DNA from 2 places in the Rarobacter incanus genome. Region 1 is predicted to be linked to the other one. Evidence: predicted binding sites of a transcription regulator. Region 1 holds the regulator's gene; the other holds the start of a gene.
What was found. Region 1 encodes HspR, which represses chaperone genes until heat shock. Its sites were predicted from a motif close to AAGTTGAGTCNNNNNGACTCAACTT; they were not measured.
Positions count from the first base shown of each region.

Region 2: the regulator HspR is predicted to act here: its motif matches at 3,795-3,819, upstream of clpB (ATP-dependent chaperone ClpB).

Region 1 covers NZ_VFNV01000001.1:1,299,428-1,306,723, forward strand. Annotated here, with positions in the region: gene FB389_RS05585 (ABC transporter ATP-binding protein) at 1-435, opposite strand, end outside; gene FB389_RS05590 (PadR family transcriptional regulator) at 432-1,112, opposite strand; tRNA gene FB389_RS05595 (tRNA-Ser) at 2,282-2,371, opposite strand; gene tadA (tRNA adenosine(34) deaminase TadA) at 2,422-2,919, opposite strand; gene upp (uracil phosphoribosyltransferase) at 3,031-3,672, shown strand; gene FB389_RS05610 (DUF1540 domain-containing protein) at 3,868-4,173, opposite strand; gene FB389_RS05615 (heat shock protein transcriptional repressor HspR) at 4,300-4,707, opposite strand; gene FB389_RS05620 (DnaJ C-terminal domain-containing protein) at 4,842-5,828, opposite strand; gene grpE (nucleotide exchange factor GrpE) at 5,881-6,498, opposite strand; gene dnaK (molecular chaperone DnaK) at 6,504-7,296, opposite strand, start outside.
Region 2 covers NZ_VFNV01000001.1:1,743,537-1,750,832, forward strand. Annotated here, with positions in the region: gene FB389_RS07230 (alpha/beta hydrolase) at 158-1,138, opposite strand; gene FB389_RS07235 (DUF222 domain-containing protein) at 1,426-3,186, opposite strand; gene clpB (ATP-dependent chaperone ClpB) at 3,902-6,493, shown strand; gene FB389_RS07245 (hypothetical protein) at 6,935-7,296, opposite strand, start outside.

The DNA.
Region 1 (7,296 bases):
CATGAGCGCGCGCCGCGCCTCGCGCCGGGCGGCCCGCGGGCGGCGCCCGTCAAGTTCTAAGGGCAATGCCACGTTTTCGCCGGCAGTGAGCGCGGGGATCAGGTTGTAATCCTGGAATACGAATCCGGCGTTCCGGCGGCGCACCGCTGCCCGCTCTGTCGCCGAAAGCTGGCCGACGCTGTGGCCGCCGATGCGCACGGTGCCCGCACTCGCTATCTCAAGCGCGCCGGCGATCGTTAGAAGCGTGGACTTGCCCGATCCGGAGGGCCCCATCACGGCGACGAGTTCCCCGGGACACACCGTCAGGCTCACGCCGCGCAAGGCATGGACCTGATTCTCGGCCGTGCCGTATGTGCGGGTGATGTCGATAAGTTCCAGCGCTGGAACGACCAGCGTTGTTTCTGGAACGCCAGCTGCGGCGCGCGCGGGCATCATCGCGGTTCCCCCTGCGAGTCGCGAGTCGAGGCGCCCCGAATCACCTTGGATGCACCCTCCATAGCGGGGCGCTGTTGCCGTGCGGACCTGGCGCTGGGCGGAGCGCCGGGCTCGACGGGAACTGCCGCACTCGCGTGCGAATCGCGTTCCGCCCTGGCCAGGGTTCCCTCGATGTGGTCGAGCCACCTGGTCTCTGCTTCGGCCTTGAATATCAGGGAATCCAGAACCAGACTCCAAGCCAGATCCGCGCGCCCCAGCCCTCCCGCGGCCTCCATCGTCGTCAGCTTCAGGTGCGTGTATTCATGCAACGCTCGCATGGTTTCGGCGCGTTGGACGGCCACGACCGCCTGCACGTCCACGCCAGGAACCGTGACCGCGAGCGCTAGCTTGATCGCGACCTCGTCGCGGGCCGGGGCGTCGCGCCCCACTGCCGACTGCCACCACCGCGTGGCTTCGGCTCGCCCCTGATCGGAGAGAGTGAATACGTCGCCGGAGGCCTCGTCCGCATCCCTTTTCACCACCAATCTGTCGCGCTCAAGGCGCCCCAGGGTCGTGTATGCCTGACCGATGTTGAGCGGCCAGGCGCCGCCGGTGCGAGTGTCGAACTCCTGGCGAAGTTGGTATCCGTTCATGGGGCGCTCGGAGAGCAGGGCCAAGAATGCGTGCCGAATCGACATGATCCCTCCTTAGTTACCGCGTAAGTATTGAACCATGCTTACACAGTAACCATGAAGGGTGCAACTGGCGCGCCCGCGTCAGCGCCACCCGATCGCCACCGGACCCAGCGAACGGCGCCAGATCGCGATCGAGGGTCGTGGGTCGGGTTTGCGCGCGGATTCCGAAACGGTCCGGGTGCGCGCGACGAGCGCTATCGAGTGCCGCGTCTTGGTCGCGGTCTATCGGGTCGGCATGCCCTTAGTGGACACCGGCATGCGCGCGCGGTCCGATTCCCGATTGCCGGTGGCGATTGTTACACGCATTGACGAACTCGTCCATGACGAGTTCCTGCCCGGCCTTCACGAGTGGCCGACGCAGCCTCGCAATCTCCGCCCGCTCCCTCGATGGCGATCCGACCGGGTCACAGGGCTGTTCACCCTCGAACAAGCCGGCGCCACGCTGCCTGCGCCACTTAACCATCGATGGCCACGACCGGTGTGATCAAAGACATCGAGCTCACCAAACAGGTGATCCTTCAACTCGCCCTGCGGGCGTATTTGCTGTAGACCGCTGGCCTCAGCTCACCCTGACACGCAGGGGATGACGTCCATCAGCGAAACTACCGTCACAACGAGAATGCTCCAATCCAAGACCCCGAGTGTGGAGAATGCGTACTTCACCTTGAGTCAATTCGACATAATTCGTGGTGACCCATCTGAGCACGAGGCATTCACCACCCGCCGCCATGCCAGGACAGCGACGCTCACCAGCAGGAACGAGACCAAGAGCCATCGGACTGTCAAATTCGCGCTTGCCCTCCAAACATGGTTCTCCTCACACAGCCTTTACGACGTCGGCCACAGTCGGCAAGTCGAGTTCGCAGTCGAAGACGGTCGGTGCATCTGGGCGTCCATGACGGTGAGAAAGCCCACGCCACTTTCGTGTGGCTGGACTGCAACGGTGGCGTCTTCGGCGGTGGCGTAGATGACAGTTCCATCATCACTCTTGGCCTATAACCCAAGTCCCCCTCCGTCAGATAAACATGTGGAGCCCGCCCCAGACGGGACGGGCTCCACATATTTGGCGGTAGCGGTGGGAGCCGTCGCTCGCAGACGCTCGCTCCTCCCAAATCCCCCTCCGTCAGATAAACATGTGGAGCCCGCCCCAGACGGGACGGGCTCCACATATTTGGCGGTAGCGGTGGGATTTGAACCCACGGTGGACTTTCACCCACACACGCTTTCGAGGCGTGCTCCTTAGGCCGCTCGGACACGCTACCTTGCGCCCGCTAGACTACCGTGAAGTGGGCGGAATTCCCAATCGAGCGCACTATTGTTGCCGCGGATCACCGCGCCGCTCTAGGAAGAAGGCCGATAGTTGGGCGGAGCACTCGTCGGCCAATACGCCCGGGACCACCTCAATCCAATGGTTCATTCGCCGGTCGCGAACTATGTCCCAGACTGACCCGCATGCTCCCGCCTTCTCGTCCCAGGCGCCAAGCACAATCCGCCGGATCCGTGCCCCGAGCGCGGCGCCCGCACACATTGCACAGGGTTCCAACGTGACGACCAGCGTCGCATCGGCAAGTCGCCAGCGCCCCACTGCGGTAGCGGCCTGCCGCAGCGCCATCACCTCGGCGTGGCCGGTGGGGTCGCATCGCGCTTCCCTATCGTTCCACCCGCGGCCCAGAATCTCGCCATCGGACCCGACGACCAATGCCCCCACAGGGACATCTCCCGCGGTTTGCGCGCGGTCAGCGAGCGCCATCGCTTCCCGCATCCAGGCGCTCTGGCGTGCAGCATCGGCGGCTAGGTCAAGGGGCGTCACGTCACAAGTGTGGCATCGGTGGCTTTCATAACCCAACGAGCGAACGATCACCCCCGCAATCCGGGCTAAAGTCGCCGACGAAGGCTGGCCTTTGACGGTAGCGTAAGAACTATGGAACTTCACGTAGCTGACCACCCCCTCATTGCTCACAAAGTCACCGTCTTGCGCGACAAGAACACCGATTCCCCGACCTTCAGACGTTTGGTTGAAGAATTGGTGACACTTTTGGCGTACGAGGCAACCCGCGACGTGCGCGTCGAACAGGTTGAGGTGACCACGCCGGTTGCGACGACCACCGGCACGCACATCGCAGACCCTCGTCCCATCGTCGTCCCGATCCTGCGTGCCGGCCTTGGCATGTTGGACGGCATGGTCAAACTCCTGCCGACCGCCGAAGTCGGGTTCCTGGGAATGCTGCGCGACGAAACGACGCTGGAGGCCGTCACCTACGCAAACCGCCTGCCCAATGACATGCGCGGACGTCAGTGCTTCCTGATCGACCCCATGCTCGCAACCGGCGGCACACTGATCATGGCTATCGAATACCTGCTCGAACTGGGCGCCCGTGACGTCACTGCCGTGTGCCTGCTCGCAGCGCCCGAGGGCATCGAAGCCGTGCGCGAGGCGATCGAGGGCACGGGCGCCAGCGTCAAAATCGTCGTTGCCGCAGTCGACGAGCGGCTGAACGAAAAGGGCTACATCGTCCCCGGTTTGGGGGACGCCGGCGACCGCCTCTACGGCGTCGTGGACTAGGCCCGCCCTGCAAGCAACGATGCCCCGGCGGGGGTTGATGACTTACGTCGTCTCCGCCGCCGGGGCACCTGCAAGAATTATGCCACGAGATTCCCGCGCCTCGTGCCAAAAAATTAAGAAACGCGTTCGTGCACTATTTGCCCCACGAACGCGTTTCCACTGAATTTCCGGGAATTCAAACGAAATGAAATCCGGTCAGCGCGACTCGAATGTAAGGCATCCAGGGTGACTCACGTTGTCAGGTCCCGCCCCAATGCGCACGGACGCCGCGCCACACTCTAGGTGAGAGTTGTGCGAGCAGTCGGAGCGGTGGCACGCGCCAACCTCGGCGACTACCTTGTCCAGTCCCCCCTTGACGCTAAGGGGAATGAACGTTGCGCAGCTCGCGGAGCTTGCACCGCCGATAGTGATGGCACCCGCGTGGCAGGCGTGTTCGGTGTTGTAGGAGCACCCGTCAACGGAGCACTCGGCGATCTGGGGAAGGTCAGCTACGGTCGACATTTCGGCCTCCTAATGGTGAGATTTCTTGACTGATTTCACCACGATAAACCGAATTAATAAATCCCGCTAGCAAGTTAGGCCAAACTAATTAATGCGAATTCGCCAACGAATTAGACAACATATTTGTTAGTTATTTGATTCATTCGTTGGCGTTTGAGCGCCCTGCCGGTGCGCGTGCCGGACTTGCCCGCGGCTCGGACCCAGCGCACCGCGAACAACGACGGTTCCCGATTCGCGCTGTGTGCGCGTCTTGCGCACGACAACCACGTTGCCCGACGAACCGGCAGAAAAGATCCGGCTGCCGGGTTCGCGGGTGAGGAGCAAATCAATGTGCCCGCGCAGCCGTGTAACCTCCGACTCAAGCGCCAGGATACGGCGAATGCCCGCGAGGTTGATTCCCTCTTCCTGGCTCATGCGCTGAATCTCGCGCAGCGTTGCAATATCACGCAACGAGTACCGCCGGCCCCGCCCAGCAGTTCGCCGGGGAGTAACCAAGCCGGTGCGATCGTATTGGCGCAGGGTTTGCGGGTGCATCCCCGCAAGCTCGGCTGCCCGTGAAATGACGAAGAGCGGCTCGTTGAGCTGCTCTTCGGTGATGCGGGGGGCGCGGTGGGCGAACTCGTCGGTTCGCCCACCCCGCCCGTTGTCGCTCGGAATACCGGCCATTGTCACAGCGCGGCTTCCCGGCGCAGTTCCTCGCGCACATCGGTGTCCGCAGTCGCCGCAGCGAACTGCTGGACTGCGGTGCGGGTGGCCTCGTCCATGTTTTGTGGAACCACGATCTGCACGGTTCCCAGCAGGTCACCGGCACCCTTCGACGTGGCAATGCCCCTGCCCTTGACGCGCAGGACGCGACCAGACGGCGTGCCCGGAGCGATCTTGACCTTCACCATCTTGCCGTCGAGCGTCGGCAACTCGATCGTGGCACCCAGTGCCGCCTCGGCAAACGTCACCGGAACGGTCAGTCGCAGGTTGCGTCCATCCATCGTGAACACGGGGTGAGGTTCGACATCGACCGAAATAATCAAGTCGCCGGCCGGGCCGCCATTCGATCCCGGCCCGCCCTTGCCGCGCAGTCGGATCTTTTGCCCGTCGTGGACCCCCGCCGGTATGCGAACCTTGACCGGCTTGCCATCGACGCCGAGGGTGACGGTCGAGCCCTCGACCGCCTGCCTGAAAGGCAACCTGGTGCGAGCGCTGAGGTCGCGGCCGGGCCGCGCCATCGGCGCCCCGCGGAAGCCGTTTCCCCCGCCGCCGAACATCCCGCCCAGGATGTCCTCGAAGCCACCGCCACCGGAGGTTGAGAAGCGCACGTTTCCGCCGCCTCCCCCGCCGCCGAACATGCCACCCAGAAAGTCCTCGAAACCGCCCGCGCCGGCGCCAGCGCCGCCGGGTCCCGCCGCGAAACGCGGGCCTCCACCGGCCATCTGCCGCACGGCATCGTATTGCTTGCGTTCCTTGGCATCACTGAGCACGGTGTACGCCTCAGAGATGTCCTTGAACTTGGCTTCCGCCACCGCGTCACCCGGGTTCTGATCGGGGTGATACTTGCGAGCTAGCTTGCGGTACGCCTTCTTGATAGTGGATTGGTCGGCGTCCTTAGAGACACCGAGCGCAGCGTAGAAGTCCTTTTCGATCCAATCCTGTGCGGTCATGGCGCCTCCCTTCGGTGTTCAAGCAGCGTTGAATTTGGGTAATTGTTGAATGTCACTGTGCGGGGCCGGTCACGGCCACACGGGCGGCGCGAACGACCTTTTCTCCAATCCGATAGCCCGGCTCAATGACGTGGCTGATCGTGATCGCCTGCGCGTCGGGGTCCTCCTGATGCATAAGCGCCTCATGCAGGGTCGGGTCGAACTCCTCGCCCACAGCCCCGAAGGACTCCACATTGAACTTGCTCAGCGCCCCGGTAACCTTCTCGACGATTGCCGCGAAAGGTCCCGAAAGCTGTTCGTGTTCTTTAGCGCGCGAGATGTCATCCAGCGCTGGAAGCAGCGCCGACAGCACGTCCTCAACGCCCTTCGTCCGCGCGGCTTCCTGGTCGCGCAGGGCCCGGTTGCGGTAGTTCGTGAAGCTCGCGCGTTCGCGTTGCAGATCGTCGAGCAACTCAGTTGCCTTCGCCTGCGCAGCCGCCAACTCGTCGTCGATTGGTCCCGCCGGATCAAAATCCAGGTGGGCGATTGGGTCATCAGACCCCGCACCCGCGGGTGCGGACCCGGCACCAGCCTGGTCCGCACCCTCGCGCACGTCCCCGGTTTCGGGGTCGATACGGCGGTTGTCAACGAAGTGGAACGGCTCCTTGTCTTCGTTGCGTTCGCTGTTCATGTCCGTCACTTGGCTTCGTCCTCGTCATCGACGATCTCGGCGTCGACCACGTCCTCGTCGCTGGCCGATCCGGCCCCGGCTGCACTTGCCGCATCAGCATCGGCAGCACCCTGCTCGCCCGCAGCCTGTTCCTGCTCGGCGGAGGCGTACAGCGCCTCACCGATTTTCTGCGCGACAGTGCTCAGGTTCTCTGCCTTTGCCTTCACCTCGTCAGCGTCGTCGCCCTCCAGCGCCTTCTTGGTGTCGGCGATGGCCGCTTCGACCTCCGTCTTGACGTCGGCGGGAACCTTCTCGCCGTTGTCCTTGAGGAGTTTTTCGGTCGAGTAGACCAGGGCCTCAGCCTGGTTGCGGGCTTCGGCATCCTCCCGACGCTTCTTGTCCTCGGCCGCGTGCGCCTCGGCTTCTTTGACCATGCGGTCAATTTCATCCTTCGGCAGGGCCGAACCGCCGGTGATCGTCATGGACTGTTCCTTGCCGGTGCCGCGATCCTTGGCGGATACGTGCACAATGCCGTTGGCGTCGATGTCGAAGGTGACCTCGATCTGTGGCACACCGCGGGGGGCCGGAGCGATTCCGGTCAGATCGAAGGTGCCCAGCGGCTTGTTGTCACGGGCAAATTCGCGTTCGCCCTGGAACACCTGGATGAGCACGCTCGACTGGTTGTCCTCTGCGGTGGAGAAGATCTCCGAACGCTTGGTCGGAATGGCCGTGTTGCGCTCGATGAGCTTGGTCATAACCCCGCCCTTGGTCTCGATGCCAAGGCTCAGCGGCGTGACGTCGATCAACAGCACGTCCTTG
Region 2 (7,296 bases), 440 kb from region 1:
ACGGTACCGTTTTCTGGCAGTTTGCACTCGCGGCCCCGGGCTGGGGCGGCGTTCCTGGGCTGGGTCGGTTGGCTGGGTGGCTGGGCTGGGCTGGATCGGTTGGCTGGCGGAAGCTCGGTCCGTGGTGGTGGTTGTGGTTGTGGGGCGTGCGCGCCTCCTAGTTTTGTGGCAAGTTGTCCACCGCCTTTTCAATCCACTTCGCGACCGTATCGATGTACTCAGTGCGAATAGGTTCGGGCGACAGCGCCAAGTCGTGGGCCCCCGCGAAACGAACCAGATCGACGCGCGGGCCAAGCTTGAGCGATGCGGCCGCGATGCGGTCGGCATCCAAGACGCTATCGCTGGTCAGGAGTCGTTCGTGGTTTCCCGACCGGGGCCCATTCTCGGTAGAGCACGCCACCAACACGGGTACGGGGAGTGCAAGGCCTCGCTGAACGGCGCGGTGCCCACGGCGGATGGCAGCGAGCCAGGCGGCCCGAGCGGGAAAGCCCTTCTCGGGACGCATCGATAGATCGAAGGCCCATTCACCTCCCGTTGTGAGGTGCAGCGCGCGCCGGTAGCTCACATCCATCGAGCTGAGTGGCAGGCGCGGCGCGATAGGAGAAAGTAGACGCGACGCCACGGCGCCAAGGGCTCGCCACCAAGCAGGGCCCTGCATAGCGATCCAAGGGCTATTGAGGACGAGGGCCGCGATCGGCCCCGCCGGTGGTGTGGTTTGCGTGTGGTGGTTGGTTTCCGTGGGTGTGGTTTGCGTGTGGTGGTTGGTTTCCGTGGGTGTGGTGGTGCTTTTGATGGGCGCAGTTTGCCTCTTGGCAGAGGCGGATCGCTTGCCGCCTTCGCGCGGCGTTCGGGCGTGCGCTCGAGCGGAGATCCACAGTGGCGCGATCAACCCGCCTGTCGAATGGCCCATGACGACGACCTTCGAGTACCCCAACTCGGTCGTGATGATGCGGATGGCGGCATCGAGCTCTTCGAAATACTCGCTGAGGTCATCCGTGTAGTTCGCGGTCTGCCCCGAACGCAGCGATCGGCCGTACCTGCGTAGGTCGATAGCGAAGAAACCGTATCCCGCTGCAGTGATGCGCTTGCCAAGGTGCGCTTGGAAGAAGTAATCAGCGAACCCGTGGATGTAGAGCACAGCCGTAGCGCATCCGCGTGAACGCTCCGGTTTTGAACCGCTATTGTTGCGCGCCAAATCACCAGAAACCTCGTCATAAACGCGGCCGCTCGACTCTGGTCGGGGAGCGCGGTCGTCGATTAGCGACTGATTGGCCTGATCAGGACTGCCTCCTGGCGAATAGGCGACGAGGGTCGCAACCGGGGGGTCTGGGCACAAGTTTGATCCCTTGGCACTGGTGAGCTCTATTGTTGTCCGGGCCCATCCGGATCCGAGTTGATCTGGGTGCCATCGTGTCGGCATGCGGATCACTCTATCGGCTGCCACTGTGCGGTGGGGCTGTAGCTCCCCGGCGGACCGAAGTGCCATGCTCCGTTGATGCGCCGCATGGCTATGTTGTTGCGGTCGCAGTGGTTGTGATGCCAGTAGCACAGGAGCGCTCCGGTGAGCGTTGAGGTGTGGCCGCCGTCTGCCCAATGAACGGTGGCATGGTGTACTTCGCATAGTTGCGGTGGCGCGTCGCAGGTCGGCCACACGCAGGTGCGGTCACGCGCGATGATGGCTCGGCGTCTGTTGCCGGTCAGGACGCGAGCGGATCTGCCGAGGTTGAGGATTTGGCTGTCGGGACCAAAGATGACTCGGTTGATGGTGCCGGTGGTAGCTATCCAGCGCAGGACGCTGTGCGGTATCGGCCCGGTTCCGTCGGCCCAATGTGCGGGTGGGCGCGAGATCAGTGTGTGGAGGTCCTGGGGGAGGGGACGTGATTGGCCGCCCGCGCTGCCCGGGAGTGGCGGCCCGTTGTGGTCGAACAAGGTCTGGGCCCGTTGGTCTGCTATGGGTGGCGAAGCGCCGTGCCTGGAGACTTTCCCCGTGCTCTCTGCGGCCATGAGGTCTTCGTAGCCTCGCATCACGTGACAGAGTTCGGTGTAGGACACGGTCACTGTCAAGTGCGTTTGTACTCGTCGGTCGGCACTAGACGATGTGTCTTGACCGCTCGGCATGTCCGTGCCGACTGCTGCGGGTGTAGGGGTTTTGTTCTCAAGGATGGGACGCCCTGCGGCGAGATGCGCCATCGCCGTTAGGGCGATTGCGTTGCGTTGCCCGGCGGTGAAGAGGGGCTTCGTCCCGAGCGGGTCGGGTTCCTCAGCGCCCAAGACCGAAGCCGTCTGTCGGCCATTGTTGGCATTCGAGACGGCAACGGGGCTTGATTCGCTGCTGCTGCTATCGGCAAGGCCGCCGCTGTCTGCGGTACTGCTCGGGGTGGTGGCAATCAGGGTGTTATTGATCGCGGTCAGGGTTGCTTTGATCAGTTGCCCGTTGGCGTGGGTGAGGAATCCGGTGAGGTGATATCCATCGAGGGTGTGGGAGATCTCGAGATACTCGCGTCGGGTGCGCTCGCGGTATGCGCGGTCGGCTTGGTCTGGGTCGGCTACCAAAGCGAAGTGCTCAGTAATCCGGCGCATCACTTGCGGCTCGAAGAGGGAGGCCATGGCGATGAGTTGTTCCTCGCATGTCGACGGCGGATCAGCCACGCTGGTGGTCGCAGCCTGGTCAGTGTCGCTCGTGGGGTCTGCGAGCGGTTCGGGGGCTGGGAGAGTCGAATCTGCGCCTTCGGAGGTTGCGTGGAGTGCGGCGACCCGCGCGCTTGTGTTTGCCGTGTTCGCGATCAAGTACGCGTTTGTCAGGGGAATGGTCCCTGCGCGGGCGGCGTCAGCAGTAGCGGGCAAAACGGATCGCAAGGTGCGTGCCGTGTTGACCTGACGGCGAGCGTCACGGTAGGTGATGTGGTCTTGGCGTGCGAGCCAGGCGGCCGCAGATCGCGACCCGTCGCCGGCCCAACCGTTTTGCGCGTCAATGATCCCTAACCAGTCCAAATTCAAAGCCGATAGACGTTCGGTCACCCGACTACAACTGGCGCGAGCCCGGAGCGCGAATTCCATGTCGTCATCACGCGCCGATCTGGCCGCCAGCGCAGCGCACGCTGCACCCAGGAGATCGACAAGATCCGCACGCGAAAGATCGCTGAGATCACCGACGGGGGACTGTGTGTCCCACGAGTTTGAGCCCATCGAATTGTCCTTTCCGCGAATCGTCGATACCTGTAGCACCGCCAGTGCCTGTGCTGTGCCTGTTCCGCTGCCAGTGCCTGTGCCTGCTTCGTGTCGAACAACGACATCTGCCGGGCCGTCGCCGCAGAAACAGTTCGCCGTAGATTTGATGCGGTCGTATCCGCGTCGGAAAACCTGTATCTGCTATGACGCCAGTAGGGCGTGCACATGTGTTTTCTAGCTACCTGTCAACCGCCGACGCCGTGATCGCAACATCGCCCTGATGGGCGGGCGCGCACGACGCGCATGGCGGGAATCACGGCGTATAAGGCAAAGAATCAATCCGTCTGACCGATTCATGCCAACCGGGCAATGCCCTTGCCGCTTCCGCTCCGTACGAACAAGCATATCACACATCGTACGCATGTACTACGGGCTGGAGTGTGCGCCATGGGAATTGAATGCGCTGGAGCGCGAGAGCGGGTTTTGTGCCGACGCGCGTGCTGCGCACTGTCCGGTTGGAGGGCGGTCTCCACACGCGTGCTGCGCACTGTCCGGTTGACGTGTGGTCTCGACCCACGAAGCTGCGCGCAACGCGACCGGCAAAACCCCGCCCCACTTCCCAATTCACCTTGAGCGGAATAGACTCAACTTTGGTGGCGTTGTGACTCATAGAAAATACACATCCCGATCTCTACGAGCCGCAACCCGGTGAGAAACGGGGCCAGGAGGATTCATGGAAACGAAATTCACAACACTCTCGCAAGAGGCAATCGGCGACGCACTGCAGGCTGCCACGGCGGCATCAAATCCCTACGCCGAACCCGTCCACCTGCTCAGCGCGCTGATCGAGCACGGCGGCATGGCCAGCGCCCTGCTCGAAGCGGCGAACGTCGACCCGCAGGTCGTGGGCCGCAACGCGCGCGCCGCACTCATGCAATTGCCGCAGGTCAGCGGTTCGTCGGTCGCTGAGGCGCGGCCGTCGGGCGCGCTGGGACGGGCGATCGAGGCGGCAAAGAAGGCGGCGGAAGAACAAGGGGACGAGTTCATCTCCGCCGAAATGCTCGTTCTCGGAATAGCGGCAGGCACCGATGCGGGCGCCAAGGCGCTGCACTCTGCGGGAGCAACCGCCGAAGCGCTGCGCAAGGCGCTGCCGTTGGTGCGCACGAGCGGGCCGGTGACATCGGCAAACCCGGAAGGCACCTACAAGTCGCTCGAACAGTACGGCGTGGACCTGACCGCGGCGGCGCGCGAAGGCAAACTCGACCCCGTCATCGGGCGCGATGCGGAAATACGCCGCGTCGTGCAGGTGCTTTCGCGCCGCACCAAGAACAACCCGGTGCTGATCGGCGAACCCGGGGTCGGAAAGACCGCCGTTGTGGAGGGACTTGCCCAGCGCATCGTCGCGGGCGACGTGCCCGACTCGCTGAAGAACCGCAAACTGGTCTCGCTCGACCTGGCAGCGATGGTGGCCGGTGCCAAATACCGCGGCGAATTCGAGGAACGCCTGAAGGCCGTCCTGGAGGAAATCAAGAAGTCCGAAGGCGAAGTCATCACCTTCATCGACGAGATTCACACGGTCGTCGGTGCGGGCGCAGGCGGCGAGGGCGCTATGGACGCGGGCAACATGCTCAAGCCCATGCTGGCGCGCGGCGAGTTGCGCCTGGTGGGCGCGACGACTCTTGACGAATACCGCGAACACATCGAGAAGGACCCCGCCTTGGAGCGGCGGTTCCAGCAGGTATTTGTCGGCGAGCCGTCCGTCGAGGACACCGTCGCGATTCTGCGCGGGCTCAAGGGCCGCTACGAGGCGCACCACGGGGTCACTATCGATGACTCCGCGTTGGTTGCCGCCGCCACCTTGTCGAACCGGTACATTTCCGGGCGCCAGTTGCCGGATAAGGCGATCGACCTGGTCGATGAGGCAGCGAGCCGGCTGCGAATGGAGATGGATTCCTCGCCCGTCGAGATCGACGAGTTGCAGCGCCAGGTCACGCGCCTGGAGATGGAGGCGACCGTCCTGGCCAAATCCGAGGATGAGGGATCGCGTGAACGCCTGGATCACCTCAACGCGGAACTGGCCGACAAGAAGGAGCAGCTCGGCGCGCTCAATGCGCGGTGGGAGAAGGAGAAGAGCGGGCTCAACGTCGTCGGTGACCTGAAAAAGAAGCTGGACGAGCTCAACACGGCCGCGGAACGCGCGGAGCGGGAAGGCGATCTGGAGGCCGCGGGACGCATCAGGTATGGCGAAATCCCGGAAATCAACAGGCAGATTGCCGATGCCGAGGCCCGCGAGGCCGCCGGCGAGAAGACCGAGTCGCCGCTGGTCGGCGACCACGTCGGCGCCGACGAAATTGCCGAGGTCGTTTCCGCCTGGACCGGGATACCTGCAGGCCGGATGCTCCAGGGTGAATCCGAAAAGCTGCTGCACATGGAGGACTTCATCGGCAAGCGGCTGATCGGACAGGCGGCCGCCGTGCACTCGGTGGCGGACGCCGTGCGCCGCACGCGCGCCGGCATTGCCGACCCGAACCGACCTACCGGATCGTTCCTGTTCCTGGGACCGACCGGCGTCGGCAAGACCGAGCTGGCGAAGGCTCTGGCCGAATTCCTCTTCGACGATGAGCGCGCCATGGTCCGCATCGACATGTCGGAATACGGCGAGAAGCACTCCGTGGCGCGCCTGGTCGGCGCCCCCCCGGGGTACGTCGGCTACGAGGAGGGCGGCCAGCTGACGGAGGCCGTGCGGCGGCGCCCATATTCGGTGGTGCTGCTCGACGAGGTGGAAAAGGCGCACCCCGACGTCTTCGACATCCTGTTGCAGGTACTGGACGACGGGCGCCTGACCGACGGACAGGGGCGGACCGTTGATTTCCGCAACGTGATCTTGATCCTGACGTCGAACCTCGGGTCGCAATTCTTGGTCGATCCCACCCTCGATGAAGCCACGAAGCGAGAGTCGGTAATGACGGCGGTGCGCTCGTCCTTCAAGCCTGAGTTCTTGAACCGGCTCGATGACGTGATCGTATTCGATCCGCTGACGCTCGACCAGCTGGGCGGAATCGTGGACATTCAGGTCGCGGGGTTGGCGAAGCGACTGGTCGACCGCCGATTGTCGCTGGATGTGACGCCCGCCGCGCGCGAGTGGCTGGCGATGGAGGGCTTCGATCCGGCTTATGGTGCCCGGCCGCTGCGGCGACTGGTGCAGCGTGAGATAGGCGACAAGTTGGCGCGTGAAATCCTGTCCGGGGCTGTTACCGACGGCGACACGGTTGTGGTGGACCGCTCAGATGAATCCGCGGACGGGCTGAGCGTGACCAAGGCGTAGCGGAGCGAAGTGAGCGTTTCCGGGGCGTAGCGGCGGGCTTTGGGCGATAAGGGACGAGGCCACCTCCCCCTTATCGCCCGCCGCCGGTCAGCGCCCGCCCGCCGGTTGAGGCCGTGGCGAATTAGCGTTTCCTGGGCCGCGGCCAGGTGAGAGGCTCACGGCTCCTGCGGCGCAGGGTCAGTCCGATGCACAGTGGAACGACGATCACGATCACATAGGAAAGCCACACCGGCCCGGGTAGCGGCAGTCGCCAGAGCGATCCGAGTGCGAACGCCGTGATGACTGTGGCCGTTCTCCGTGCGTCGCGGAGTGTCGGCCCGTCGCGCTCGGTCGAGCGGTGCGGCTTTGGCAGCGGTCTCGCCCAGAGGAACGCTGCGCACCCACTGCCCGCCGCGAACAGAATGCTGAGTGCCGTCAAAGCACACGTCGACAGCACTATACTCATCGGGCGACTTCAAGAACGATCGCGACACAACTCCCAATTCCAAGTATTTCGCCGAGCAACTTGCCGCCCCCACCGATGAGGTCCCCAACCGCGTCGATCTGGTCTTTGGTGAGGTTCTTTCGTGACTTTACGTACTTCTTGATCTTGTCGATTACTGTTTCCCACCGCGCACCCAATTTGTTGTACGCGCGAATGAGTCTAGTGGATCCCTTAATGACTTTGTCCGCCTTAGCAAACGCGCGCACCACTTTCGCCCCCACGACCGTGAATGAAGCGAGTTGGCCGATGCATGCAGCCGTAGTTGCGGTCCACCACCACCAACTCGGGTCAGCCACGATGGGATACTCGGCCTCGGCGG